DNA from 4 places in the Lysinibacillus sp. NPDC093190 genome. Region 1 is predicted to be linked to each of the others. Evidence: riboswitches for the same ligand, from Rfam matches in the RefSeq annotation. Region 1 holds a riboswitch; each other region holds the start of a gene.
The links. A riboswitch is a leader RNA that binds a small molecule or an ion and turns the genes downstream of it on or off. The one in region 1 is predicted to bind thiamine pyrophosphate.
Positions count from the first base shown of each region.

Region 2: linked by a shared signal. The riboswitch ahead of thiC (phosphomethylpyrimidine synthase ThiC) and the one ahead of thiW (energy coupling factor transporter S component ThiW) in region 1 are both predicted to bind thiamine pyrophosphate.
Region 3: linked by a shared signal. The riboswitch ahead of thiT (energy-coupled thiamine transporter ThiT) and the one ahead of thiW (energy coupling factor transporter S component ThiW) in region 1 are both predicted to bind thiamine pyrophosphate.
Region 4: linked by a shared signal. The riboswitch ahead of ACQKOF_RS04815 (ABC transporter substrate-binding protein) and the one ahead of thiW (energy coupling factor transporter S component ThiW) in region 1 are both predicted to bind thiamine pyrophosphate.

Region 1 is NZ_JBNNVG010000001.1:11,112-18,737, forward strand. Features, by position in the region: gene ACQKOF_RS00065 (hypothetical protein) at 1-275, shown strand, start outside; gene ACQKOF_RS00070 (EVE domain-containing protein) at 290-769, shown strand; gene thiW (energy coupling factor transporter S component ThiW) at 828-1,328, opposite strand; TPP riboswitch at 1,771-1,878, opposite strand; gene ACQKOF_RS00080 (MFS transporter) at 1,946-3,142, opposite strand; gene ACQKOF_RS00085 (ABC transporter substrate-binding protein) at 3,858-4,931, opposite strand; gene ACQKOF_RS00090 (ABC transporter permease) at 4,928-5,725, opposite strand; gene ACQKOF_RS00095 (ABC transporter permease) at 5,722-6,534, opposite strand; gene ACQKOF_RS00100 (ABC transporter ATP-binding protein) at 6,524-7,626, opposite strand, start outside.
Region 2 is NZ_JBNNVG010000015.1:103,211-110,836, forward strand. Features, by position in the region: gene ACQKOF_RS13440 (methyl-accepting chemotaxis protein) at 1-249, shown strand, start outside; gene ACQKOF_RS13445 (AEC family transporter) at 414-1,343, shown strand; TPP riboswitch at 1,825-1,939, shown strand; gene thiC (phosphomethylpyrimidine synthase ThiC) at 2,073-3,851, shown strand; gene ACQKOF_RS13455 (catalase) at 4,115-5,620, opposite strand; gene ACQKOF_RS13460 (helix-turn-helix domain-containing protein) at 6,047-7,492, opposite strand.
Region 3 is NZ_JBNNVG010000010.1:87,681-95,306, forward strand. Features, by position in the region: gene ACQKOF_RS10355 (SbcC/MukB-like Walker B domain-containing protein) at 1-891, shown strand, start outside; gene ACQKOF_RS10360 (DUF4870 domain-containing protein) at 1,097-1,432, opposite strand; TPP riboswitch at 1,557-1,665, shown strand; gene thiT (energy-coupled thiamine transporter ThiT) at 1,794-2,354, shown strand; gene map (type I methionyl aminopeptidase) at 2,845-3,600, shown strand; gene ACQKOF_RS10375 (hypothetical protein) at 3,627-4,340, opposite strand; gene ACQKOF_RS10380 (polyphosphate kinase 2 family protein) at 4,543-5,385, shown strand; gene ACQKOF_RS10385 (GNAT family N-acetyltransferase) at 5,587-6,174, shown strand; gene ACQKOF_RS10390 (beta-class carbonic anhydrase) at 6,224-6,787, opposite strand; gene ACQKOF_RS10395 (hypothetical protein) at 6,970-7,104, opposite strand.
Region 4 is NZ_JBNNVG010000004.1:29,270-36,895, reverse strand. Features, by position in the region: gene ACQKOF_RS04845 (solute symporter family protein) at 1-1,238, shown strand, start outside; gene ACQKOF_RS04840 (hypothetical protein) at 1,338-1,520, shown strand; gene ACQKOF_RS04835 (TatD family hydrolase) at 1,753-2,502, opposite strand; gene ACQKOF_RS04830 (ABC transporter ATP-binding protein) at 2,492-3,241, opposite strand; gene ACQKOF_RS04825 (ABC transporter permease) at 3,219-3,989, opposite strand; gene ACQKOF_RS04820 (thiamine-binding protein) at 3,989-4,279, opposite strand; gene ACQKOF_RS04815 (ABC transporter substrate-binding protein) at 4,281-5,276, opposite strand; TPP riboswitch at 5,446-5,555, opposite strand; gene parC (DNA topoisomerase IV subunit A) at 6,288-7,626, opposite strand, start outside.

The sequences.
Region 1 (7,626 bases):
AGGGTCAGGATTTATCTGACATGTATGCGGATCATGGTGAATTAAAAAATTTTAAAGGTGAAATATTTACAGGAAAAAAAGAAATACAAAACTTTTACATGTCGCCTATGCCGAAAGGCTTTAAATTAACTGTCCACAATATTGAAGGTGATGATACAGAGTGTATTGCTACAGTTTCAACTTCTTGGGATGGTTTGCCAAAGCCAGTAATTTTAGAGGAAAGGTTAATTCTAGAAAACGAAAAAATAAAATCGTTAGCAATGATTCCAAAATAAAGGGGACAGAAACTATGTCATTATATCCTAAGAAAAATCCTCTTCTTACGCCTGAAAGGGACACGAAATATTGGATTGGCGTGGTATCTCTTAATCATGTGCAAAAAGGGGTTGAGGGAGGATTCGGTCAGTTATGTCATGGTAAAGAAAGTCCTTTGAAACGAATGGCAAAAGGAGATTGGATTATTTATTATTCTCCTAAAACAAGTCTAGATAGTAATGAGCCTGTGAGAGCATTTACCGCAATAGGAAGAATAAAGGACGAGCGAATATACGAGTTCCAAATGTCAGAAAATTTTATTCCTTTTAGAAGAGATATAGACTTTTATAAAGATGCAAAAGCTGTGCCAATAAAAAGGATTTTAGATTACTTAGAATTTGTAGAAGACAAATCGAAATATGGCTATAAATTTAGATTTGGTCATTTTGAAATAAGCAAAAAGGATTTTTTATTAATTGCTCATGAAATGGGATTACCATTGAAGTATGGGTGAATTTGGTTGGCCAAAAAACGTTACTTTCATCATTCGAAGAAAGTAACGTTTTTAACTATTATTTAAGCAGAGTGTTTAGGTTAGTTACAAATACTGTCTTACGCAAATACCTAGCAACGACAATACCTAAGACAGCACCAATAGTACTTGAGGTTAAAAAGGCTGGCATGAAAAATAAAGCAGCAACGGATGTCCCCATTAATAAATGTGCGTAAGGTACTGCTAAAAGTGAGGCAATGATACCTGTCCCAAACATTTCACCGACTCCTGCAAGCCATTGCTTACCGCTGTATTTATAGGCAAGAGCTGCACATAGAGCGCCAATAACACTGCCAGGTATAGCTAGTAATGAGCCTGTGCCTGTTAAAATACGAATAATGGCTGTGACAAAGGCGACCATAACAGTAGGCACTGGACCAAGAATGATAGCACCGATAACATTAATGGCATGCTGGACAGGGTAGGCACGCGCAATCCCCGTTGGTATTGAAACGAAGGTAGAACCTGCTACTGCAATTGCTACTAATAAGGCCATGATTGTTAATTTTCGAATTGACATAATTTCCACTCCTTTGAAATGTGAATTTTATAGTTAGCGCCGCTAAAGTTGGGAGTTCTGCTGCTAAGCCAATGAGAAGCGCCGCTAAAGTGGGGAATACCGCCGCTAAAGCTATGAGAAGCGCCGCTAAACAGGAGAGTTCCGCCGCTAAGCCAATGAGAAGCGCCGCTAAACAGGAGAGTTCCGCCGCTAAGCCAATGAGAAGCGCCGCTAAACAGGAGAGTTCCGCCGCTAAGCCAATGAGAAGCACCGCTAAAGTGGGGAATACCGCCGCTAAAGCTATGAGAAGCGCCGCTAAACAGAAGAGTTCCGCCGCTAAGCCAATGAGAAGCGCCACTAAATAGGAGAATACCGTCGCTAAGCCAGTGAGAACGGCCGCTAAAGCGTAAAAAAGCCGCTTCCTAAAAAACAATAGGAAGCGGCCTTGTATCTACATAGTAAAAAGCAAGTGTCGGCACTTCCCTCCGCTAGTGTGAACTAGATCAGGTTCAAAGGGTCCGTATATGATAATATACGTCTCAGCCTTTTAAAGACTCCCCTAGTGGTAATTAATAGAATTTTTAGTTTTTCACATATTAATGTAGCATACTACTAAAAATAGTCAATAACTTTTCAGACTATTTTGTATCAGGATGCATAAGGTGTGGTGCTTTTTTCATTGTCCAAATAAGGGCAAGGAAGAAACAAGCCATTAAAATAATAGACCCGAATATATAAGGACTGTTCATATTCCAATCGAATAATATACCTGCTAGAGCTGGACCAATCATATTACCAAGACTCATATACGCATTGTTCAGACCAGCTGCATAGCCCTGTTCATTCTCAGCAAGCTTTGAAATCAATGTGTTGACAGCTGGGCGAATCAATGTCGTAGCTGTAGAGAAGATTGTCGCTACAATTAAAATAAGTGCAAAACCAGATGCGAATAATATTAAGAAAATCGAAACGGCTGCAATAAATAAATTGACTAACACTACTTTCATTTCGCCGAAGCGATTAAACAGCGGTGTAATAACAAACATCTGTACAACAACACCAAAAGCGCCGCCCATAACTAATATAATGGCGATATCAGTAGGTGTGTAATTAAACTTGTCTGTAACAAATAATGATAATGTTGTTTGGAAGTTAGCAATCCCGAAAGAGAATACAAGCATGATAATTAGCATGACAAAATAAGGCATTCGGACTGAACGGGCCATCTGCTTTGCAAGATTATCCTGCTTCTGTGCTTTTTTAGCAGTGTTCGGTTTTGTAGCAGGCAATAAAAAGAACGATAAAATAGCTGCTAAGATAGCTGCACATCCAGCAGTATAAAACGGAAAATGCAAACTAACTTTTGAGAGGAATCCGCCGATACCTGGTCCAATCATAAAACCAAAGGACATTGCTGCCCCTATCATCCCCATACCTTTTCCGCGTTCCTCGTACGTTGTGATGTCAGCCACAAATGCCATTATAGGAGGTGCCACAAATGCAGATCCAAGGCCACCTAAAAAGCGTGCCAAGAAGAGCATCCACACATCTGTAGAAAGTCCGAATCCAATTTGTGCAAGTCCTGTTACGATAAGGCCGAAAATAATGAGATTTTTACGACCGTATTGATCGGAAAGATTCCCAGCAATTGGAGAAAATACGAATTGTGCTAAGGCGAACGTTGCAATCAACATGCCAAGTACTTGTCCTGCAGCACCAAATAGTTTTAAATAATCAGGCATGACAGGAATAATAATTCCGATACTCCCCATTGCGATAAACATATTAAACATTAAAATATACAAAGCCGCCTTATTAGACTTCTGCTGGGTCATCAAATACCCCTTTCTTTCATCAAATATACTACAGTCTACCACAAGGCTTGTACATTTACTATTGACTATAAGTCTGAAATAAGAGACTTATTTATGGGGATTCTAATTATTAAAACAAATTCTGCACCCGGCTTCCCCATAGAAATTTACCATTAGCTAAACGAAAAAAGAGGCTAGGAATCAGGTGTCAATTCAGATGACCTTCCCGCAAAACGAGGGGTTGATTTCCGTTCCGACTGGGCGCTTTGCTTTCGCTACAGAAAGCAATTGTTGCTGACGCTACGTTAGCACAGAAACCATTTGTTGCTGCCGCTTTGCTTTCGCCACAGAAAACATTTGTTGCTGACGCTACGCTTTCGCACAGAGCAAAGCTTCCTGGGGGCGTCCGATGAGCCGCTTCGTTGTTGCTGTCGCTTCGCTTTCGCACAGATAAAACATTTGCTGCCGCTACGTTAGCACTACGCTTTCGCACAGAAAACATTCGCTTCGCTGCAGGGTCTCGGACCAGCACGATGCTGGTCACGAAGGCGTTATCACAGGACGTGATGGTTTTAGCCTTCGTTCCTCTATTGCTGACCCCCAAGGAGTCGCCCAGTCTCCACTCCAATCAACCACTTCACAAGCATCAGTATATTTTTATAGAAAAGTAAAAAATATTACATCAAAAAAACGCAAGAAATCAACTTTTCTAAAATTGATTTCTTGCGCTTTGAGGTTATCGAATACTCATTTTAAATTCTAAAAACAGCTCATTGTATTTGCCTAAGTAATCAGGACCTAGGTTTTTATAAACTTCTAATGTTTTACGTTGTTCTTCAGAAGGATAGAAGCGCTTATCAGAGACAACTTCCTTATCCATTACCTTCATCGCTGCAATATTAGGGGTAGAATAGCCTACATAATCAGCATTTTTAGCACCTGATTTAGCTTTCAGCATAAAATTAATGAAGGCATGTGCACCATCTATATTTTTTGATGTTTTTGGGATAACCATATTGTCAAACCATAAATTTGAGCCTTCTTTTGGTACAGCAAAGTCTAATTCTTCATTTTCTGACAACATGTCAGCTGCTTGACCAGACCAAGTGAGTGCCACAGCAGCTTCATTATTAACCATCAGCGGTGTAATTTCATCCCCGATAATGGCTTTAACATTCGGCGCCAATGTGATTAGTTTATCAGTAGCTTTACGTAGCTCCTGGTTATTTAAAGAGTTGAGTGAGTAGCCAAGGCTGTTTAAGCCCATACCAATCACCTCACGTGCACCATCTACTAAAAAGACTTTACGTTTTAACGAAGGGTCCCATAGGTCCTTCCAAGATGAGAAGTCTAAATTTTCAACGAGCTTTGGATTATAAACAATGCCGACTGTTCCCCAGAAATATGGAACAGAATATTTATTGTCGTCATCAAATGGTAAATCTAAAAAATAAGGATCGATATTTTTTAAATTAGGAATTTTCGTTTTATCTAAAGGAATAAGTAAGTTTTCTTCCTTCATTTTTTCAATCATATATTCAGAAGGTACTGCGATATCGTAAGCTGTACCACCTTGTTGAATTTTTGTCATCATTGCTTCATTTGAATCAAACGTTTCATAGATGACGTGAATGCCTGTTTCTTTTTCAAACTGCTTCAGTAAATCTGGGTCAATATATTCTCCCCAGTTAAAGATTGTTAACGTATCTTTACCACTTTTCCCACCGCCGGCACTTAGGGCGTCAGCAGCATAGAACAAAAGGGCGGAAACGACAAGGATTGCGACTGTTGCTTGAATTAATTGCTTCATTGAGTTCCCCCCGTTCTTTTACTAGCGCGGCTTGTAATGAAGTAATAGCCAACTACGACGATAACTGTTACAAAGAATACTAAACCAGAAATAGCGTTTACCGTTAAGGAAATACCGGCACGAGCCATAGAGTAAATTTCAACAGATAAAGTACTAAAGCCGTTACCTGTCACGAAAAATGTTACCGCAAAATCATCAAGAGAATACGTTAAGGCAAGGAAGAACCCCGCAAAAATCCCTGGTTGAATATACGGTAAAATAACACGCATCATGACATCTTTTTTCGTTGCTCCTAAATCTAATGCAGCATCGATTAATGATTTATTCATTTCTAATAGTTTCGGTAAAACCATTAGTACAACAATTGGGACACTGAACGCTACATGTGCTATTAACACAGAAGTAAAGCCTAATTTAATACCAATCATTGTGAATAAAATTAAAAAGCTTGCACCAATAATGACATCTGGGCTAACAATTAACACATTGTTTAAAGAAAGTAGGGTATTGCGCATTTTTGAATCTTTAACAGTGACAATGCCAATAGCTCCTAGTGTCCCGATGATTGTAGAAATCAATGCAGAGAGTAATGCCACAATCACTGTGTTAATTAGAATTACGAGTAGACGTGAATCCTCAAACACAGCTTTATAATGTTCTAACGTAAAGGACTCAAAATTATTCATCGATCCGCCACTATTGAACGAATAGAAGACTAAATAGAAGATAGGTGCATACAAAACGATAAAAACAATCGCTAAATACACTCTTGCTGTAGCAGATAGTTTTTTCATCGTACGCGACCTCCTTTATCTTTTTTCTGTCCCGTAATTAACATAACGATGACCATAAATAAAATTAAGAACACAGCAATTGTTGAACCCATTCCCCAGTTTTGAGTTACAAGGAATTGTTGTTCAATAGCTGTACCCAGTGTAATAACACGGTTTCCTGCAATTAAACGAGTAATCATGAAAAGTGATAATGCAGGAATAAATACAACTTGAATACCTGATTTAACACCGTCCATTGTTAAAGGCAATATAACGCGACGGAATGTAGTAAAGGCAGATGCCCCTAAATCACGTGCTGCATAAATAAGAGCCGGATTTAAACGATCCAATGAGTTGAAAATCGGTAAAATCATAAATGGAATAAAAATATAAACGGAAACGAACACAAAGCTAATGTCAGTAAATAGCATTTGCTTCGGATCAAAACCAAATACTTCGATAAATGCATTTAATGGACCGTATAAGCCGAAAATCCCGATAAAGGCATATGTTTTTAACAAAAGATTAATCCAAGAAGGAATAATAATTAGCAAAAGCCAAAGCTGTTTATGTTTCGTCTTAGTTAAAAAATAGGCTGTTGGATACGAAACAAGTAACGTAAAGAACGTAATTAAAAACGCATACCAGAATGAACTTAATGTCATTTTTAAATAAACCGAAGAAAAGAATGCTTTGTAGTTATCGAGCGTGAAATTGCCATGTATATCTAGTAGGGAATAGTAAACAACGAGTGCAATCGGCGCGATAACGAAAAACGCAATCCATAAAACATATGGAAATAAAGCTGATTTCGAAGTCTTAGTTTGCATCTTCGTCGTCTCCATACGCCTCTAAACGTTTATCGAATTCTTCTTCTGTTTCATTTAAGCGCATTACATGAATTGCTTCTGGATCGAAGTCTAAGCCAATTTCTGTCCCTACTTCAGCTTTTTTCAATGAATGTACAAGCCATTCATTCCCATCTTTGTCATAAGTGGATAATTCATAATGCACCCCACGGAACAATTGAGTATCAACTTTCACGACAAGTTTGCCTTTATCGATTGTTGTCATTTCTAAATCCTCTGGTCGAATGACAATATCAATTTTTTCGTTTGGTCTCATACCTTGGTCAACACATTCAAAAACTTTACCAGCAAATTCTACTTTGAAATCTTCAATCATTACGCCAGGAACAATATTTGATTCACCAATAAAATCAGCAACGAAGCGGTTAATTGGCTCATCATAAATATCTACTGGTGTACCAGATTGTTGAATTTCACCTTCACTTAAAACAAATATTTCATCACTCATCGCAAGTGCTTCTTCTTGATCGTGTGTGACAAAGACAAATGTTTTCCCAAGGCGTTGTTGTAACTCTCGTAGTTCATATTGCATCTCTGTACGTAGCTTTAAATCTAAAGCAGAAAGAGGCTCATCCAGTAAAATTACTTCAGGATCATTCACAATCGCACGAGCAATAGCAACACGCTGACGTTGGCCACCTGACATTTCAGAAATTTCACGATTGCTATAGCCTGCTAAGTTAACGAATTTTAATGCTTCAGCAACACGGTTTTTAATTTCACTTTCAGGGAGTTTTTTTATGCGAAGTCCAAATGCGACGTTTTCAAAGACATTTAAATGAGGAAATAACGCATAATCCTGAAAAACAGTATTTACTTGGCGTTCATTTGCTGGCACGGAGTTGATTTTTTTATCATGAAAATAGATATTTCCTGTAGTCGGTTCTGTGAATCCAGCAATCATACGTAAAATAGTTGTTTTACCACAACCAGAAGGACCTAGCAGTGTATAGAATTTTCCCTTTTCTAGCTCCAAGTTAATGTTTTTTAAGACGACCGTGCCGTCATTATAGGACTTTGAAACGTTTTCAAAGCGGATAATCGAATTCGTTG
Region 2 (7,626 bases), on a different contig from region 1:
TCTATTGCAACGTCAATTAGTGAGTTAATGGCTAAACTTTCTCATATGTTAGAGCATAAAAATCAAGCGATTATGGCAATCCAAAGTATTTCTGCTATTTCTGAGGAGACTGCTGCATCTGCAGAACAGGTAAGTGCATCTGCTATTGACCAACAAGCGGAACTACAAAAGGTTGCAGAGTCCATCAATAATATGAACGAAATTTCAAAAGAATTACAAGCGGTCGTTAATCGATTTAAGCTTGTTTAACTTCTTCCAGAGAAAGACTGCTTCAATATGAGGCGGTCTTTTTGTTCATTTATGATAAAAGGCGTTGGGCTAAAAGTGCTTCGTAAAGGGCTATGAGTTAATGGTGAAGTACATTGACCAAGTATAAAAACAGCCCTACTATAGGAGAGGAAAGGGGACACGCTATGATGTATCTCGGTATGATTTTTTTTAAAATTGTAGCTCCAATTTTAGTGCTTCTAGTACTTGGCGCAGTTTTACAAAAGAAATTTCGCTTTAATTTAAAGGCGTTATCTCAACTTATTACATATTGCTTCATGCCAGCGGCTGTTTTTGTGAATATATATGAAACGAGTATAGAGCTGACTGTACTTGGAGAAGTTGCGTTATTTATTTTACTCTTTATCGGAAGCCAAATGGTGCTTAGTCACTTTCTAGCAAAGGGACTCGGCTTAGTAAAAACAGAGGCGGCGGTGTTTAAAAATAGTGTTGTCCTAATTAATTCGGGTAACTACGGTATTCCGGTTGCACAAATGATTTTCGTGACCCAGCCGATTGGAGTAGCAATTCAGGTCATTCTCGTCATATTTCAAAATATGACGACCTATACTTACGGCTTGTACAATTTAATTTCTTCAACAAAATCGGGCATGTCTATTGTGAAAGACTTCCTCAAAATGCCTATTATTCATGCACTTATTATTGGTGTAGCAATGAACTATTTTAATATCGCTATTCCGCAGTTTGTAAGAATTCCAATAGACCATGTGGCAGATGGCTTCATCGCTGTAGCATTAATAACTTTAGGGGCACAACTATCACAGCTTGAAATCAAATCCATGTTCAATAAAATGGTATTCATTAGCTGTTTTACACGACTAGTCATAGGGCCAGCCGTAGCATTGCTGATCATTTATGCGCTTGGCCTTGACGGTGTCGTGGCACAATCACTTTTTATAGCTAGTTCGTTTCCAACATCGCGAAATAGTTCTAGTCTGGCATTAGAATATGACGTAGAATCGGCAACTGCTGCACAAACAGTATTATTTTCAACGATTGTGAGCTGTATTACAGTGACGATCGTGATTTACGTAGCGGAACTGTTGTTTACCTAACAGCTGGATGTTATTCGGAATAAGATAGAGTGACAGCCCATCTGGAGTAAGCGGTTTTTCTTCTGATTTTTAAAAATAGGCTAATCACCAAAAGTTAGGGATTATACTTTTTAAAACGTATGCCATGTAAATAAGTTGATTGGAGTGGAGGCTGGGCGACTCCTTGGGGATTAGCGCCACAGATGAGACCCTGGAGCGAGCAAGTAGGGGAACAAAGGCTAAGGGCATCACGTCCTGTGATAACGCCTTCGTGACCAACATCATGTTGGCCCAAGCGGCTCATCGGGCGCCCCCAGGAAGCTTTGCTCTGTGCGAAAGCGAAGCGACAGCAACAAATGTTTTATCTGTGCGAAAGCGAAGCGACAGCAACAAAGCGCCCAGCCGGAACGGAAATCAACCACACGTATGATGATGACACAAAAATATTCAAATGAAGCTTCCATCTCTTAGCAATATCTGCTACACTAGCATCAAACTTAATAGCATTAACTAGGGGAGTCTGATGAGTCAGGCTGAGAGGGAAACGCATAGAGGTTTCTTGACCCTTTGGACCTGATCTGGCTCATACCAGCGTGGGAAAGTTAACCATTATTGCACTCTACGTTATTTGCAATAACTTTACCTTTACATTCTTAGCCGGATCCAAATTTTTTTGGATTCGGCTTTTTGTTTTTGTGGGGTGAGCTAGATTCGGTCCTTGGATAAAAGTAAAAGGGAGCGAAGTAGTTTATGACAACAGTTAGCGACAAGAATATTACGATTATGTCAAGTTTTGAAGGAAGTAAAAAAGTTTACGTAGAAGGTTCTAGACCAGATATTTTAGTGCCAATGCGTGAAATTGCTCTAAGTCCTACGACAGGAAGCTTTGGTGAAGAGGAAAATGCACCAGTACGTGTTTATGATACGAGCGGCCCGTACACTGATCCTGCACATAAGGTGGATATTACAAAAGGATTGCCAGCTTTATGTAGTGCATGGATCAAAGAACGAGGTGACGTTGAAGAATACGAAGGTCGTACTATCAAGCCAGAAGATAATGGTTTCCGCAAAGCTGATGATCCACGAATGAATGAAAATGTTTTTCCGGATTTATCTAGGAAGCCTTTGCGTGCGAAGAAAGGTAAAAATGTAACACAGCTTCACTATGCACGAAAGGGAATTATTACTCCAGAAATGGAATTTGTAGCGATTCGCGAAAATATGGACCCAGAATTTGTGCGCTCAGAGATCGCGGCAGGACGTGCTATTTTGCCAGCTAATATTAATCACCCTGAGGCAGAGCCGATGATTATTGGACGTAACTTCCACGTAAAAATTAACGCCAATATTGGAAATTCAGCGGTGTCATCCTCTATTGCAGAAGAGGTAGAAAAAATGACATGGGCTACACGCTGGGGTGCTGATAACATTATGGATTTATCTACCGGTAAACATATTCATACGACACGTGAATGGATTATCCGTAATGCCGCGGTGCCGGTAGGAACGGTGCCAATTTATCAAGCGCTAGAAAAAGTAAATGGTGTGGCAGAGAATTTAACGTGGGAGGTGTATCGTGATACGTTAATCGAACAGGCTGAACAAGGTGTCGATTACTTCACGATTCATGCAGGGGTATTGCTACGCTATGTGCCATTAACGGCCAATCGTGTAACAGGCATAGTGTCTCGAGGAGGCTCGATTATGGCACAGTGGTGTTTATATCACCATCAAGAAAGCTTCTTATATACTCATTTTGAAGAAATCTGCGAAATTATGAAAACCTATGATGTTGCCTTCTCTTTAGGTGATGGTTTACGTCCTGGTTCTATTGCAGATGCAAATGATGAGGCTCAGTTTGCGGAGCTAGAAACGTTAGGGGAATTAACGCAAATCGCCTGGAAGCATGATGTCCAGGTGATGGTAGAAGGACCAGGGCATGTACCAATGCATCTTATTAAAGAAAATATGGATAAGCAGTTAGAGGTGTGTAAGGAAGCTCCTTTTTATACTTTAGGGCCACTGACAACAGATATCGCGCCTGGCTATGACCATATTACATCGGCCATTGGTGCTGCGATGATTGGTTGGTATGGTACGGCAATGCTATGTTATGTAACGCCTAAAGAGCATCTCGGCTTACCAAATCGTGAGGATGTTCGTGTAGGGGTTATTACGTATAAAATTGCTGCACACGCGGCAGATTTAGCGAAAGGACATTCGGGAGCACAGCAGCGTGACGATGCACTATCTAAGGCACGCTTTGAATTCCGCTGGCGCGATCAATTCAACCTATCGCTTGATCCAGAGCGTGCAGTCGAATATCATGATGAAACGTTGCCTGCAGAAGGGGCAAAAACTGCGCACTTCTGTTCAATGTGTGGACCTAAGTTTTGTAGTATGAGAATCTCACAGGATATTCGTAATTATGCAAAAGATAGTGACTTAAATACGACTGAAGCAATCCACAAAGGTATGCAGGAGAAAGCCGAGGAATTTAAAAAGGCAGGCAGTCAAATTTATCAATAATTATTAGAGCGAGGCTGGGACATAACTAAATGGTTCCTTCATAAAGCCGAATAATCTCTAAATTAACAAAAAACGATAAATAGAAAAACCGAACTATTTTGAAACACTTCATGAGCGTTTCATTGGATAGTTCGGTATTTTTGTTGGCTGAAACACTTTTGTCCCAGCCTCTTTTTTAGTCATTAAGATAAAAAAAACTCCATGTGAAGTTGCCCTTCACATGGAGTAAAAAGTTGGATTTGGATATCAATAATAGTGGAAAATTAGACGTTAGTTGGTTGTTTTACGTATGGGTTTGAAAGATCCATACCTTCTAATGAAAGACCCATAGCTTTTGCTACACCTTCACCATATGCTGGATCAGCTAAATAGCAGTGCAGGATATGGCGACGTTTGATGAACTCTTCAACTGACGCCATGTCATTAGCAGTATTTTCGAATAGGCGTTGTTGCTCTTCGGCAGTCATTAGGCTGAATAATTTACCCGGCTGCTCGAAGTAGTTGTTGTCGTCTTCACGGAAGTCGTGGATACCAGCATTACCGTCAATACGTAATTCAGGCTCTTTGTAGTCTAAATTATGCTCCCATTCACCATAGCTATTTGGTTCATAGCCTAAAGTTGAACCAAGATTACCATCGAAACGCATAGCACCATCGCGGTGGAACGTACGGAATGGACATTTTGGTGCGTTTACAGGAAGCATGTAGTGGTTCACACCTAAACGGTAGCGTTGTGCATCTGCATACGCAAAGATACGAGCTTGTAACATTTTATCTGGCGAGAAGCTAATACCAGGGATAATGTTAGATGGTGCAAATGCAGCTTGCTCAACTTCCGCAAAGTAGTTGTCCGCGTTTTTGTTTAACTCGAATTCACCTACAGGAATTAATGGGAAGTCTTTTTTATACCATACTTTCGTTAAATCAAATGGGTTATATGGTAATTTGCGAGCTTGTTCCTCTGTCATTACTTGAATGGACATTTTCCATTTAGGGAAATCGCCTTTTTCAATTGCTCCATATAGATCGCGTTGTGAAGATTCGCGGTCGTTACTAATCACTTCAGCAGCCTCAGCACCAGATAAGTTTTTAATACCTTGCTCTGTACTGAAATGGAATTTAACCCATACGCGCTCATTTTCTTCATTAATAAAGCTATAAGTGTGAGAACCGAAACCGTGCATATTGCGGTATCCAGCCGGAATACCACGATCAGACATAACGATTGTTACTTGGTGAAGTGCCTCTGGTAATGAAGTCCAAAAATCCCAGTTTGAATTAGCGTTTTTCATATTTGTACGTGGATCGCGTTTTACCACGTGGTTTAAATCTGTAAAGTGTAAAGGATCACGGAAGAAGAATACAGGTGTGTTGTTACCAACTAAATCCCAGTTACCTTCTTCAGTATAGAACTTAAGTGCGAAGCCACGAATATCGCGCTCAGCATCCGCTGCACCACGCTCACCTGCAACTGTGGAGAAGCGTGCAAACATTTCAGTCTTTTTCCCAATCTCTGAGAAGATTTTTGCTTTTGTATATTTAGTAATATCATGCGTTACAGTGAAAGTACCGAATGCACCTGAACCTTTAGCGTGCATACGACGTTCAGGAATAACTTCACGGTTGAAGTTCGCTAATTTCTCAACTAGCCATACATCCTGAAGTAATAGAGGACCACGAGGACCTGCTGACATTGAATCGTGGTTGCTTACTACTGGAGCGCCACCTGCTGTTGTAAATCGACGGCTACGATCATTTTCATTTGTCATATTAGTTTACCTCCTGAAGAAAAATTGTGAGTCAAACTCTTCATCAATAACTATAACAAACACAAACTAGAATTGCTAGTAAATTATAATGATTATTGTTAAAGAATTTTTACATTAAGATATAAACTATAAATATATGCTAGATTTAAAAGGTTTATGAATAACTTTTACCACTAATTAAGTTTTTTAAACATTTTCGAGAATTACTTAAAAATAAAAGAAATTAAAATGAACTCCTTTGTTTATATATTCTTATTGAAAATGGGATATGATAATTGAAAAAATACTTAATTACGGTGGCTGTGGGGCACTTCTTGGGAATCCGTTATCGATGAGATCCCGCGAAGATAAAGCCTTCATCCGCTACACTTTCACACAAGCGCCCAGCTGGAACGAAAATCAACCCCATGACGTTGATGTGCCTTTTTACGTTTTACGATAACGATGGGGAGTAATTCCGATGTGCTGTTTAAAAATTTTAATGAAGTAATTCGAATCATCGAAACCATTTAAATAGGCAATTTCACTAATAGCAAAATCTGTTTCTACAAGCATCTTTGTGGCATTTTGAATTCGGACTTGCTGTAGGTAGCGTTTAAATGGCAGGCCTTGCTTCTTAGAAAAAATCGTACTTAAATAATTAGGACTAATCCCTAATTTATGGGCAACGTAAGGTAAAGATAACCCACTATCCTGAAATTGCTGGTCGATAATTTCTATGGCTAGTTCTACATAGTCAGCCCGTTTTTCCATTCGTGCCTCATTAGCTAATTCAATCAGCCTTTGTGTAAATGAGATAATGCCATTTAGAATGGTATAAAATATAGGATGTTCAATAATTAAATGAAAAAGCTGACGATAATTTTGCTCAATTGCAGCTTTCTCATGTAATTTATACTTCAGCATAAAGCGTCGAATTTGCGCCAAAACACTCGTTAGGTGAATACGTAAGTCATCTTGCTTGTAATAAATTCCTTCATTAGATAGTCGATATAAAAATGCTTTGACGGCTTCAATATTTCCGTCCTCTAAACTACTTATTAGTAATTGCTGCTCTTCAGGTGTTAACAATGGATCGAAGGGCTGTGTTTCCAATTGTTTGCTCGCATAAAAAATATGTCCATAGCCTTCGTAAAAGCTTTGATGAAGTGCACGTTTCGTTAAGGTATACATATTCTTCATGGTGGTCGGGTCTCCATCATAAACCCCAATATTTAAAGAGCTATTATTTGTTAATCGCCATTCCTTCATTAATGTACGAACATCCTTCTCTAAATCATTTGTTTGGAATAAACAAACAATTCTTTCTGATAAAGGATAAATCCTCATACTAGAATAAATAGGAGTTTGCTGAAGCCAGTTGTATAGTTTGTTAAACATTTCAGAATGCTCAGGCTCGATCATTGTGAAATGTATATTTGTCTCTAGGGAACTAGTTTTACTATCTAAAAATAGTTGATAGTAAAAAGATTCATCTGTAGCTTCTTGATACACTGCTTCTGCTTTGGGTGTCCGAAGGGAAATAGCGGTGAGCTTTTGCTTTAATACTTCTAAATCAATTGGTTTAACGAAGAGATGTGCGACCTGTAAATCGATTGCCTTTAATGCATTTTTAAACAATGGCTCTGTCGTCATAGCTAAAATAGTACCTGAATGTTTTTGTAAAACACGATAAAGTGCTGTTAAACGATTATTCGAGAATAGGTCAATGTTTAGCAGTATCACCTCAGGCTCGAAGTGCTGGATACTATGAAGTGCCTCATTAATAGTTGTACCTATTTCTATAGTTACATCGCCAGGGAAATATGTATGTAAAAACCAGCGAATTCCCGAAAGGTCAGTGGAATCTCTGTCAATTAATAACAATTTCAAAAGTGTAAACCTCCTTAAAATTATCTAGTTTCATAAAAAAATACTATTATATTATTAAAATAACAAAAATTCTGAAATAATTCATGTTTTCTCTTTTAAAATTCCCTATTTTCTGAAAAAGGTAGTTAGTACAA
Region 3 (7,626 bases), on a different contig from region 1:
GAGCAATTTTCTGTAAGTATGATGGAAGCAGGCTTTGAGAGCTATGAAGAATTTGCTAATGGGAAGCGTAGCGTGTTGCAAAGAGAATCTTTACGGAAGGCTTGCAGTGATTATGCATTGCAAATCCACACATTACAAGTACAAATTGCTGAAGGAACGAAGCATCTTAAAGGACAAGAGAAGCAAGATTTAACGGCAATGGAAGAAAAGTTAGAAACGCTTCGTGTAACATATGAGGAAGCCTTTAAAGTATTGCAACAGATTGAAGGATTTGCGAAAGCTTGCGGAGAGTTTATCGAAAAAGTTGAGGAGACCGAACAGGAGATTCGCTTACTTGAAAAAGAGGCGGGACGGGTGAAGGAACTGTATGCAATGTTGAATGGACAGAATGCGAAAAAGCTGTCCTTTGAGCGTTATATTCAAATCAATTATTTAGATAAAATTACAGAGGCAGCGAATGTCCGACTCTATCATTTATCCAACGGTCAATTTGAGCTCCGACGTTCAGATCGATTGGAAAAGCATGCCAAGCAAAGTGGGCTAGGACTAGATGTGTATGATGCCTATACGGATCAATTACGTGATGTGAAAACATTATCAGGGGGAGAAAAGTTTAATGCGTCTTTAAGTCTTGCCCTTGGTATGGCAGATGTCATTCAAAGCTTTCAAGGTAATATCCGCATTGAAACGATGTTTATTGATGAGGGCTTCGGTTCTCTCGATGAGGAAGCGTTAAATAAGGCGATTGATACACTTATTGATTTACAAGATTCCGGACGCATGATTGGAGTCATTTCACACGTTGCAGAGTTAAAAGCTACAATGCCTGCAGTGTTGCATGTTGAAAAAACAATGAACGGTCATAGTCAAACATATTTTGAAGTGAAATAACAAGGAGGCGTATCTCCGTTATATGGAAATACGCTTTTTTGTTATTTTTTAGTTACGTTAGGATTTGTTCCTTTTTTTGCAGCGATTACTTTTTTGACAATCGGGATAACGATAGGTGCTAATTTTACTGCGGTTTTAACAACTTTAGATACTTTCACAAAATAACAGCTCCTTAAGTACTATCTGTTCAAGGTGAAACTGAAAATTATCGGATCACGCGAACAGCTTGAATAATATTCCAAATAACGACTCCTAATGAAATGAGAATGTAAATTGCGAATGAAGCAAACCAAATGATAAGAAAAGTATTACTATCCGAATTTAAGTCAAAATTGGTGCTGAATGATAAAGTTGAGAAAATAAAGACTGCAAATAATATAATTCCGAATGCGACTGGGATTAAATGTGATATTAGTGCTCGAATAGAGTGACTCTTTACGTCGCTATCTTTTGCAACAAAGTAAACGACTAATGGCACAATAAAAGGTGCGAATAAAATACTGAGATAACTAAAGGCAGATAAAATTTTTTGGTTCTCCATAGTTGTACCTCCTTTTTTAATATTTACGCATGAAAAACAGTAAAGTTTCAAAAAATAATGTGGAAGAGGTTGTAATCGTAACGGTGTTTGCGTACAATGAGGTTGTTCAAATAAATTAAGATGTAACGACCACAAGGGGAGCTGATGATGTCAGCTGAGACTGGGCACGTAATGCCTTGACTCTTCGAACCTGTAAGTTAACACTTGCGTAGGGATTGTGGATAGAAACCGACACTTTTACGATGTGAGGCTCTGTCCTGGCATCGTTTTTATTTTTATTGATGCCTGATAGTGACATATTTGCCAACAGTTTTCTATTCCTGCTCTTGTATCCTACATCGGAACAAAGGAGAGAATAATTATGGACAATAAAAAACTTTTAATGCTTGTGGAGATTGCGATATTCGCAGCGATTGGCCTTGTGCTAGATCAGGTTTCCTTTAAAGTATGGGCACAAGGTGGCTCTGTTAGTCTAGTGATGGTGCCAATAATTTTAATAGCATTCCGCTGGGGCCTTATTCCAGGTATGACAACAGGTTTACTCATTGGTGTTATGCAAACAATGTTTGGTGCCTATATTATACATTGGCTTCAAGGAACACTTGATTATGGTGTTGCCTTTACAGTAGTTGGCTTAGCGGCCGTTGTGCGTGGACCAGTGCTTGAGGCTGCTAAAGAGTTAAACAAAAAGAAAATGGCGCTTTATATTATTGTAGGAACTGTATTAGCGGGCTTTTTACGTTATGCAGCACATACCATTGCAGGCGCTGTATTTTTCGCAGAGTATGCTGGCGATCAAAATGCATGGATTTATTCAATTATCTATAACGGAACATATATGCTACCAGCAACGATTTTAACAGCAATTGTCGGTGTGTTGTTATTTACGGCAGCACCTCAATTAATGCAACGAAAATCATAATTATTATGCCCTTCACATAAGTGGAGGGTTTTTTATTTTTAGTAAATTGAAAGATGGGTCATTTTTCTTAGCTCATCACCATAGCATGAGGTTGATTTCTGTTCTGGCTGGGGCTTTGTTGCTGACGCTTCGCTTTCGCACAGATAAAACATTTGTTGCTGACGCTTCGCTTTCGCACAGAAAACATCCGCTTCGCTGCAGGGTCTCGGGCCAACAGGATGTTGGTCACGAAGGCGTTATCACAGGATGTGATGGTATTAGCCTTCGTTCCTCTATCGCTGATCCCTGTGGAGTCGCCCAGCCTCCACTCCAATCAACCTATGAATGGCATACGTTTTAAATAAATGTCATCCTCAACTTTTGGTGATGAACCTGTTTTTCAGCACTTTACAATTTATGATGACATATAATATTTAAAGCGTTTAGCGTTTTTTGTATAAAAAGTTATGTTATATTAATGAATAGATATTAGATGAAAGGGACGTTAAAAATGATTGTAAAAACGCAAGAAGAGATTGAAGCCTTTAAAAAAATCGGCCGTATTTGTGCTGAAATTCGTGAAGCAATGAAGGCTGCTACAAAACCAGGTGTAACAACACTTGAATTAGATGAAATTGCAGGTCGTATGTTTGCTGAAGCAGGAGCGATTTCTGGACCTAAAGGGGAATATGATTTCCCAGGATACACTTGTATTAGTGTAAATGAGGAAGTCGCACATGGTATTCCAGGTAAACGTGTGATTAACGAGGGAGATATCGTAAATATAGACGTATCTGGGTCACTTAATGGCTACTTTGCTGATACGGGCATTTCATTTGTAGTTGGTGATGGCTATGAGGATAAAGAAAAGTTATGTCGCGTAGCTAAAAGTGCTTTCGACCGTGCGATGACAAAAGTAAAAGCTGGATCAAAATTAAACCAAATCGGTAAAGCTGTTGAGCGTGAAGCATATGCCAATGATTTAACAGTGATTATGAACCTAACAGGTCACGGTTTAGGTCGTTCTTTACATGATGAGCCAAATCATATTTTAAACTACTATGATGCTTGGGATTCTACAATTATGAAAGAAGGCATGGTGCTTGCAGTCGAGCCATTTATCTCAGCAAAAGCGGAGCATATTGTAGAGTCTGGTGATGGCTGGACATTCGTTACGCCAGACAAATCATTAGTTGCTCAAATCGAGCATTCAATTATCGTTACTAAAGACAAACCAATTATTTTAACTTCTCTAGATGAACAATAAAAAAGCTAAAAATCCTGCTAACCAATTTATTTTTGGTAGGCAGGATTTTTTTTAATAAATAATATACCGACAAGTAGCACTCCACATAAAAACAAGGCTGCCGTTGTCACAAGTAGCTCATCAAAACCATTATGTAATGCTACCCCAATATAGGACCAGATAAATACACTTGGATAGATAATATCAAAATAATGGAATCGGATATGTAGCGCTATTGCTACCCCAAGTGTCAGTGAAATAACTGCCCAAAGTGGATTACTAAGGCCAAAACCATTCCATTGATAAGATGTTAGCGTTAAGCTTATATTTGTCATCAGGCTAAATGTAATCCATGCGAAGTAAATCGAGAAGGGTATACGACCTGAGAGTGAATTATTGCTGAGAGGGTACGTTTTGTACAATTTTAATAAATACAGTACTAAAATGAACGTACTGACAATTGACACGATATATAGTTCGTGATGCCAAACAACAATCGCTAACGCCTGCATGATACATATGCTACTAAAGAGAACAGTCTGTTTCATAGTTGTCTTTTTTAGATTCATGACTAACCAATAACCAAGTAACATGTAAACCCCAATCCAAATCACATAACTAACATTAAAAGGTGCAAATATTACAGGAAAACGATTTGAAATCTCTAAAGAAGATTGACCGTTTATTTTCATGAAATAGGATGAAAAGGTTAGGATGAGTGAGACAATATAAGTGATTGTCATCAAAAAAAATCGAGGCATGTTTTCCTCTCCCTTCGTGTTAAATTGTATAGGGAAAAGACAAATAAGTATAGGACTGTAACATTATATTTCATTATAGCGGAAATTTCCAACAATGTATTGCGTTGTTTCGTTAAAAATATCTACAATTTACCATTTGAATAGGCAGTCATATATTTCTTTAGTACAATAAGAATATTCAAATGTAAGGAGTGAAGTTTTAATGACTCAAAATTTAAATGATCTAGATTTATCAGTTAAACTGGATAAGAAAATGTATAAAAAGAAATTAAAAGTACTCCAATATGAAATGTTAAATGCTCAACAGTTTTTATTAAACAATAAAATTGGGCTAATTTTAGTATTTGAAGGTATGGATGCTGCTGGTAAGGGTGGCGCTATTAAGCGTCTAATTGAACGTGTTGATCCACGTGGCTATGTCGTACACCCAATTTCAGCACCTCAGCCTCATGAACTGCGCTACAATTATTTACAACGCTTTTGGAGAAAGTTGCCACAGCATGGACAAATCTCTATTTTTGATCGCTCATGGTATGGTCGTGTATTAGTTGAGCGTATTGAAGGGTTTGCAACAACAGAAGAGTGGTCTCGTGCATACGAAGAAATTAATAATTTTGAAAAGATTTTAACAGCCGGAGATTATATTGTAATTAAGTTTTGGCTTCAAGTATCTGATGAGGAGCAGCTTAATCGTTTCAAAGAACGCGAGGAGGATCCATATAAGTCTTGGAAGCTAACAGATGAAGACTGGAGAAATCGTGAAAAAACACCTCAGTATATAGAAGCTGCGAATGAAATGTTTGAGAAGACCGATAAGAAAAGTGCGCCATGGGTTCTAGTATCAGGGGACGATAAACAATATGCTCGTGTACAGGTGTTGCAAGAAACATTAGCACATATTGAACGTGAGGCAAAAAAACGTGGCCTTCATTTAACGAATGTATTAGGCAAAGCACATTTAGAAGATGCTGAATCATCTAGCCTTGAATTACTAGAAGAGAAGCCTAAAAAACAAAAACCAAAACAAAAACAAAAAATGAAATAATGTTATGGATGCTGTAACAACAAGACGAAATGTTTTAGTTGTAGCAGCATCTTTTTTTACATACAATAAAGTAAAACTTCAATCAGTGGGTTGTTTTCCCATTGATTGTTAGTTGAACCAATAGTGGTGGCTTCATCCATTGATAAAATGAACTCAGGCATTAAAACGTGTTGATAATTATCGGAAGGTTAGTGTGGAAAAATGGTGCTTAAAATTTGGAGATTATTGAGGAAAAAGGGTGAAAATGTGGTATCAATTCAGGGGGGGAAATGCTACATTCGCACATTTTATGAAAAAGATGCACAAAGTTTAACCGATCTCGTAAGTCGCAATAAATACTTTTGGTCTACATACGAACCGTTACAACGACCGGAATATTATACAATTAATGCTCAATATAAAAAAATTCAAGAAAGCTTATACTTAATGGACTCAAAGAGAGAATTTACTTTCGGTATTTTTGAGCCAGGTACAAATAATCTAATAGGACATATTGCTCTTTATGCAGTAAAACGTTTACCGTATTCCAGTGCGTTTGTTGGTTATGCGATGGATGAAATTTATATTGGAAAAGGGATCGTGACAGAAGCAGTTAATATGGTCGTGCAATTTGCGTTCGAGCAAATAGGCTTACATCGAGTAGAGGCTTATGTTTCAACACAAAATAATCCTTCTATCCGAGTCTTAGAAAAGGCTGGATTTCAGCGTGAAGGTCTTTTAAGAAAGCTGCTGTACATTAATGGTCAATGGGTGGATCATTATATGTATGCACGTTTAGAGGATCAATAAATAGAAGCGTCTATCTTTCATTGTTTGAAGAATAGACGCTTCTTTTTTACTATTGTTTGCTACCGTCTATGATTAAATCAAGGTGACCTGTATTTGGATCAATTACTAATCCATGAACAGGCACGTCTTTAACCATTAACGGGTGATTACGAATTGTATCGACGCTTTTCTTTACACTTGTTGCTACGTCGCCAAAGCCACGTAAAAACTCTTTTAAATCAAGACCTGAATATTCTATTGTTTTGATAGTCTCAGGGTTAATCCCTCTAGCAACCATTTTATTTAGCATTGCTTCTGGGTCAACTGCACTCATACCGCAGTCGTAATGTCCAACAACATACACCTCATCTGCTTGTAGTTCATAAACAGCTACAAGTAAACTACGCATAATTGCACCAAAAGGGTGACTAACTAATGCCCCAGCACTTTTAACGATTTTTACGTCACCATTACGTATATTCATAGCTTTAGGTAACAGCTCTACAAGTCGAGTATCCATACAAGATAACACAACGATGCGCTTATCAGGATACTTTGTTGTAATAAAAGGCTCATATTTTTTTTCTTGAACGAAATCTTCATTAAACTTAAGAATATCTTGTAACATTGTCATGAAAAATTGCTCCCTTCCTTACAGGAATTATTTTAGAGCAAAACTATAAATATGCAAATAATAATGACAATATTCACGCAATTTTTTTGAAAAAAAAGAAGTTTAGTAATTTATTTAGCGAATCGAAATAGTTGGAAATAAATAAAAAACAGCTACGTTTTAGTAGCTGTTTTTTAATGAAATTAATATTTTTCTTTTGGCATTGGATCTACAGTTACTGAAGATTTAGAATCTAAACCAACTTGTAGGTAGTGGATGAAGAATGCTAGAGAAATTAGTAAAACGGCTGAAAAGCCTAGTACAGTCGTAATGAACATAATGAAAGCTCCTCTCTACAAAAATAATCTACAATATTATCTAAAGTAATTATACAATAGGTTACTAGGAAAATCTAAGGAGAATTTATGACATCCATAACATACCTAGTCTAGACTAATATTAGTAGGGATAAATTACTTAAAAATTGCCCAGTTCTTAATATAAAAAAAGGTTCTTTTTACCTACATTCAGTGATGTTGTTTGTATTTGTTTGTCTATAAGTGATTATAAAGTTACGTGACAGCTTTGGTTTAATGCTGTGCGCTTCGTCTGTTGAAATAAGTGATTTTAAACTTTCTTGTCCTTGCTCAGCCTCGACATTTATTGTAGTGAAAGCAAAGCGTCAGCTACAGATGTCTTAGCCTTTAGTTGGTGAAGGTAGTTTTTTGTGCAAGCATAAAGCCGAATCCGGACACAATTATACCGAGGCATAATTGATTAAATATGGGAAAAAATCAAATGAGTCTTTCGAAGTGTTTTTATAGCGAGGGTGAAAAAAGTATCTTGTCTGATGAATCGAT
Region 4 (7,626 bases), on a different contig from region 1:
TAGCTGACATGATCACAGCGCGTTTTGATAGCTCTAAAGTTCGTGGTACAGCAGCTTTAAGCACTATTACAATTGTATTATTCTACATGATTGCACAACTAGTTGGTGCAGGAGCACTTATTCAATTACTTTTAGGAATCGACTATTGGGTTGCCGTTTTAATTGTGGGCTTCATGATGACGACTTACGTACTATTCGGTGGTATGACTGCAACATCTTGGGTACAAATTATTAAAGCTTGTCTTTTAATGTTAGGTACAGTTATTATTTCATTCTTAGTATTAAAAGAGTTCGGCTTTAGTATTGCAACGATGTTCAAAGAAATGGAAACTGCAACTGATAGCGGTGCAGCTTATTTGAACCCAGGTCTTAAATATCAAAATGGTATTGATACTATTTCAATGTTAATTGCTTTAGTTTTAGGTACAGCTGGTCTTCCACATATCCTAATGCGCTTCTTTACAGTAAAAGATGCGAAAACTGCTCGTTCCTCTGTAATTTGGGCTACTTGGATTGTAGGTATCTTCTACATTCTTACAATCTTCTTAGGCTTCGGTGCAGCTAAATTCGTTGGTAAAGAAGATATTATTGCTGCAAACGCTGCTGGTAACATGGCTGCTCCACTTCTGGCGGAAGCACTTGGTGGGGACATTCTATTCTCATTCGTATGTGCGGTAGCTTTCGCAACAATCTTAGCGGTAGTAGCTGGTCTTGTACTTTCTGGAGCTTCTGCCCTATCACATGATATTTACGGACAAATCATTAAAAAGGGTAAAGTTACAGAGAAAGAGCAAGTACTTGCAGCTCGTATAGGTTCTATTACAATCGCTATTATTTCAATCCTTTTAGCACTTGGTGCACAAACATTAAACGTAGCGTTCTTAGTATCACTTGCATTCTGTATTGCAGGTTCAGCTAACTTACCTGTAATCATTTATACAATCTACTGGAAACGCTTTAATACAGCAGGTGCTATTACAGCAATGTTGACAGGTTTAATCTCTGCTTTAATTCTTGTTGCAGTTTCACCAAACCTTTGGAATCCAGTTGAAGGAAAAGCAATTTTCGTTGGTGATCCGTTAATTACGTTAACGAACCCAGCAATAATTTCTGTCCCACTTGGCTTCCTTGGAGGTTTCATCGGAACATTGCTTTCTAAGGAAACAAACGATAAGAAATATCGTGAAGTGGATGTTAAAGCAAACACAGGTATTTCTGTACAGGACGTATCTCACTAATAATAGGTCAACCGCCTCGTAAGTTCATACTTACGAGGTTTTACTTTTTCTTCCGTATTCGGTACGATATTTACAAATGACTATTGGGGGTAAGATAACTTGACTCAATCAAAAGCAAAAAAGAAGCGTATGCATGTAAAGCGCACTAAAGGGAAGGATGTTGAAAAAAATCGTCAATCCTCCCCTTTCAGTACACATGAAAGAGTAACGAAAACTAAAAAAGAAAGCATTGAACAAAATTTTACAAAGCATAGAAAACACAACCACACTGAGGGTGATTAGTGGTTGTGTTTTATTTTGTTAATGAGAGATCTTCACGAACATTTTAGTGATTCTGATATTTTTATCAGCGATGTTCGGTGCTTTATCAGCGATTTTAGCTCTTTTATCAGCGATGTTCGAGGTTTTATCAGCGATTCTGGTACTTGTATCAGCGATGTCCGGTGTTCAACTCTTTTATCGGAAATTGATAAAAAAACACAACCGCTCTTTAAAAGAACAGCTGTGTTTTTTGTTATAAATGATAAAATATTGTCGTATTTCTTGTGATGATGCGCGCCGCTTCCTGTGTTGTAAGCCCCTTTAACGAAGCGATAACCTCAATGGAATAATCCATCATCCAAGGAGATGTTCGTTTATTGTCAAAAGCACCTTCGAATGGCCATGGTCCATCTGTTTCTACCATCATCAGCTCGATTGGGTATTTTTTGATCAGCTGTTGAATCTCAGCCTCGTACGTACAATCAGGCGTTACAGAAATGAAATACCCATTATGAATCATCCGTTCAATCACTTCCGCATCGCCCTTAAACCAATGAAAATGCGCTTTCGTTACATGATGTTTTTCTAGCAGATCACAAACAATTGCCGCATCCTCATAAACCGCATGTAACACAATCGGTTTATTTAATTCCTTTGCCAATACAATAAATCTTTCTAACAATGCTTCATAAGGAAGATCATCAATCGCCTTCTCCTGCTTCAAATAATAAGGCAATCCTACCTCGCCAATCGCCACCATTTCATGAGCGTGTTGGCGTATCCAATCGAATAAAGCCTCTTCCTCCGTATCACTAAGTAACGGTTGTTCGGGATGAAAGCCAAACGCTGCTTTTACCTTTGCATAGGCTTTCGACAACTTCAACGTCTTCTCACACGATTGAAGATTCATGCTCACGGCAATTACATGTTCAGCTTCCTCAAGCAAAGTTGGTATGTCGTTTTCCTTATACTGATCTAAATGAATATGTGCATCAATCAACATTGGCCTCATCCTTTTCTTCTTTTAAATACGTGAATAACTGTTGCTTTAATGCTGTAAATGTAGCGGAATGGCGAATTTCTTCTTGTCGTGGCCTTGCAAAAGGTACGATAATTTCTTTTTTAATCGTTGTAGGCCGTTTCGTGAGTACGAGGATACGATCAGCTAAAAAGAGAGCTTCCTCGATACTATGTGTAACGAACAGTATAGATTTCCGATCTTTCTCCCATATCGATAAAAGCCACGCCTGCATTTCAAGCCTTGTAAACTCATCAAGCGCAGAAAACGGCTCATCTAAACATAGAATGGGCTTATTACTGACAATTGCACGTATAAACGATACTCGCTGTTGCATACCACCCGACAGTTCATTGGGATACGCATCTTCAAACGCTGCGAGCCCCACTTTGTCTAACCATTCCTTCGCAACGTTGACATTTGGTTTTCCATGAAGCTCCTCGACAATCGTGACGTTTTCTAATATTGTACGCCAGGGTAATAAGCATGGTTGTTGAGGCATATAGCCAATCGTTCCTCTTTTTTGCTGGATATCTGTATCGTTTAATAAAATGGCACCCTTATCAATAGAAGAAACACCGCCAATTAATTGAAAGAGTGTACTTTTTCCACTGCCTGACGGACCGATAATCGCAACAAATTCCCCGTCCTTCACCTCAAAAGATAAATTACGAATGACAGGAAGAGCATCAAAGGATTTATCAATGTTTTGAATGTTTAGCATGGCGTCCTCTCCCCTTCACAACAAGTTTTTCTAAAAATTGAATAGCACTAAATAATAGTAAACTTAAAAAAATGATGGCAAAAATCGCTACAAACACACGATCCGTCCGAAATGAAGATTGTGCCAATGTCATATAGACACCAATCCCCTTTTTCGCACCTAGCCATTCCGCAATGACAGCCCCCATTACACTATAGGTTGCCGCAATTTTAATGCCAGAAAAAATTGCCGGGTACGCATAGGGCCATTCAAGCTTCCAAAAGGTTTGTGCTTTCGTTGCACCTATCATCTCAAAATAATGCTTCAGCTCAGGTGAGGTTTGACGGAAGCCATCCATTGCCGAAATAACGATGGGGAAAAAGCACACAAGACAAATAATAATGAGCTTTGGCATTAAGCCAAAGCCAAACCAAATGATTAATAGCGGTGCTAGGACGAGCACAGGAACATTCTGCGACATGATGAGAATAGGATAAAATAGCTCCCGCACAAACGTAAAACGATGTAATAGCACGGCAACCGTTAGTCCACATAATATCCCGATGGCTAGACCAAGAAGTGCTAATTGAACAGTCGCTAAAGCATGCGGTACAAACGTCTCATACGATTGCAAGCCTTCTTTTAAAATGGCACTTGGTGCGGGCAATAGCCAATGTGGCACGTCTGCAAAACGGACAATTAGTTCCCATATGAATAAGAGGAAGGCGATAAAAATTATCGTCCTTCCCTGTTTGAAAGCCTGCCTCATCACTGGTATTTCTCCGTTAGTGTATCCATTGTAATACCGGATGGCTGATATAAAATTTTCACTTGTGTAATGACATTAATAGCGCCAAGCTCAATCATCTTATCATTCATTTTTCCAATGATTTGTAGTAAAGTCGATAGCTCACCCTCCATTGTCGTTTCTAATGGATGAACTTCATATTTCACCCCAGATGCGTCGATAACCGCAATCGCTGCATCGACAAATGGGATCACATCTTCATATTTTTCAGTTTTCGGGATAATTTGTACACTTATTAATGAGTTTGCCATACTATTTTGTCTCCTTTTTCGGTAAAAAGTCGTTTGTAAATGCTTGTTTTGCGTTAAATTCGCCCTCTAAAACTTTGTTGCTGGCCATCCATTTCGCATAGTTTTCCCAGATAGCTAGCTTTTGCTCGCCCCATTGTGCAGCGTCGTCTTGATATTTATCTGCTAGCCACTCCTGACTTTTATGCACAAGGTTTTTATCTAAATCAGGTACCGCTTCTAGTAAAATATCAGCTGCCTCATTTGGATGTTTTATCGCATATTCATAACCCTTTGCTGTAGCAGCGACAAATGCTTTTACCGTCTCTGGGTCATTCTTAATCATTTTTTCATTTGTAGCAAGTACAGGTGTGTAATAATCTAACTGATCACTATAATCTGTTAAATATAACATGTTCAATTTTTCACCACGTTGTTCTGCTTCGATACCTGTCCATGCATAATAAATCCACGCAAAATCAATATCTTTTTTCATCATTGTGAAGAAATCTATATCGCCTGCATTGACTATATCTAACTTATCAATATCCGCATTTTCTGTTTGCATAAGTGATTGCAGTACAGCCTTTTCAAGTGGTGCACCCCAGCCACCGTATGTTTTACCTTCAAAATCCTTTGGTGACGAAATGCCTTTTGACGCAATGGATGCGAAGCCAGAAGTATTATGTTGAATAATCGCTGCAATCGATACTAAAGGTACATCCTGAACGCGTGCCTGTGTAATGCCTTCCTGATAGCTTACTCCAAACTGAGCCTTGCCAGACGCCACAAGTTGATCTGCGCCCGTTTCGCCAGGTAATAAAATATCAACATCTAAGCCCTGTTCCTTAAAGTAGCCAAGTTTTTTCGCTACATATAAGCCTGTATGATTTGTGTTCGGTGTCCAATCAAGAACGACCGATACTTTTGTTAATCCTTTTGCATCCTTTTTAGCCTCTTTTTCGCTACAGCCCACTAATGTTAAAAGCGCAGCCATCAAGATCAATAACCATTTTTTCATGCCGAATCCTCCAAGTAAGTAGTGTGAAAGTGTTCATGAATGAATGTGTTTACCAGAAGATAGCGTATTCACGGTTTGTTTACACCAAAGTCTGTGCATGCAATAAAAGTCTGCAAAAAAACGCCTAGGATTCCTCCCAGACGTTTTGTAATCAGTATCAAAAATTTTTATTTTTTGAATAGATGTTCCCTACGCTGGTACGAGCCAAATCAGGTTCAAAGGGTCAGCGTCTATCGGACACAATCTCAGCTGGCAACACCAGCCCCCCTACATTCTTTCCATATGAACTTTTCGTGATTATTATACCCATATCTCTTCGTAAATGACAAGGCTCTGTTTACCGAAAGCACTGCAAATAATAATTTTAAAGTCCATCCCTACTTAGAATTCCATTTGTTGGAACTTGTTTTTTTCTATATGTTTTAGTGTTTTTGCTTCTTCAAATAGCGTATTTTTTCTTTTTATTGCCATGTTTATTGGAACAATTGGTGAGCTGATGTTTGTTCCTATTAAGCAGGCAATGATAGGAGAACTTGCCCCATCTAACGCTCGTAGCACTTATATGGCTGACTACCTACGGAGCAATGATTGTATCTTCGTTATTGATCATCATTGGAGAGTGGATTCGCCCCATATATATGAGCGGATTACTCCTTATTCTAGGAATAACTGGTGCATTTTTGTACTACGTAATTACAAAAACGCTATACGCTAAAGTTAGTGAAAGGACTGAAGAAAAAGTACCTGTTTCATATTAAAGGATTGTTTTGCACTTATGAAAGAAAACAAAAGAATCTAACTAGAAAACGATTTTATTGTTATTTTTTAAGTTTGGTAAAGTATTTTTTTAATAAAAATAAAACCTCTCCCATAAATGTTCGAAGTTTTAATAATAAATAACTTTATTGCATTCATCCCTTCTTTAGATTGTATAGGTTAGACAAAACACAAAGCATATTGGTTTCAATTAACCTAAAAAGCCCAGCTCTCAAGGAGCATGGGCTAGTAATGTTATTTCTCTTCTTTTTTGACCGCGAAGACATGTGAAATGGTACCGTCTGAAGCTATATCCACTTTAAAGGAGCCATTTGAATGGCGATCTGCTCGAGTTAATGCTTGTACATCAAGGATCTCTTGCACGCCTTTTTCCGTTTCGATTGTTAGCTGTTCCTCATCAGTTACCTTGACTACAGCCACGATACGATGTGGGTTCGCTTTTAATTCTGTTAACACTTTTAAGCCGCGTTTTGCACGACTAGTCATCTCTACCTCGGCTACATTCATTTTCTTCACAGCACCGCGATGCGTCACAATCGCAACATATGCCGTGTCATTTAGCGGTAAAACATTGACGCCGACTAATGCTTCTCCGTCTTTCAGCGTAATCCCTTTGACGCCGCCTGTTTTTACACCCGTTACTGGTAATTCCTCCATTGGGAAACGAATAGCATAAGCCGTATCTGTCGTTAACATTAGTTCTGCCTCGTCCGTCACGATATCTGCAAAAATCATTTCATCGCCTGATTTGACATTCATCGTTTTGATTGGTTTCGAATAGCGTGTAACGGCATAATCTGCTAAAAGTGAGCGTTTAATTTGTCCATCTTTCGTAGCCGTTAAAATATACGTATTGGCCTGTTCGAATGTTTCAAAACCGTATACAGCAATAATAGATTCATCTTCCCCGGTTGGCACAATACTTGAAATATGCTGACCAAGATCCTTCCAACGAATATCAGGTAGTTCATGGACAGGCTGATAAATATAATTGCCTCGATTTGTGAACAGTAATAGATGATGCTGCGTATTTAAGTTCGCTTCATATAACAAATAATCGGAATCTTTCATCGCAAAATCCTGACCATTCGAAGCTGCATGTGAACGTGTAGATGTACGCTTAATATAGCCATCCTTTGTGACAGTCACTACGACCTCTTCACTTGGGACAAGGACATCTAACGTAATTTTGATTTCTTCAATTTCTTGTTCAATTTTTGAACGACGTGGCTCTGCAAAGCGCTTTTTAATGTCAAGTAGTTCCTGTTTAATAACACGTACAAGTTTTGCTTCACTATTAAGAATACCTTCAAGCTTGGCGATAAGTTTATTTAATTCATCTTGTTCATTGCGAAGTTCTGTGATATCTGTATTTGTTAAACGGTATAATTGCAAGCTAACGATTGCCTCTGATTGCACTTCTGTAAAGTCAAACTTCACCTGTAAATTCGTTTTCGCATCTCGTTTATCATTAGAGGAACGAATCGTTGCAATGACTTCATCTAAAATGGACAGCGCCTTGATCAAGCCTTCAACAATATGCGAACGATCTTTAGCCTTTTGCAAATCATAA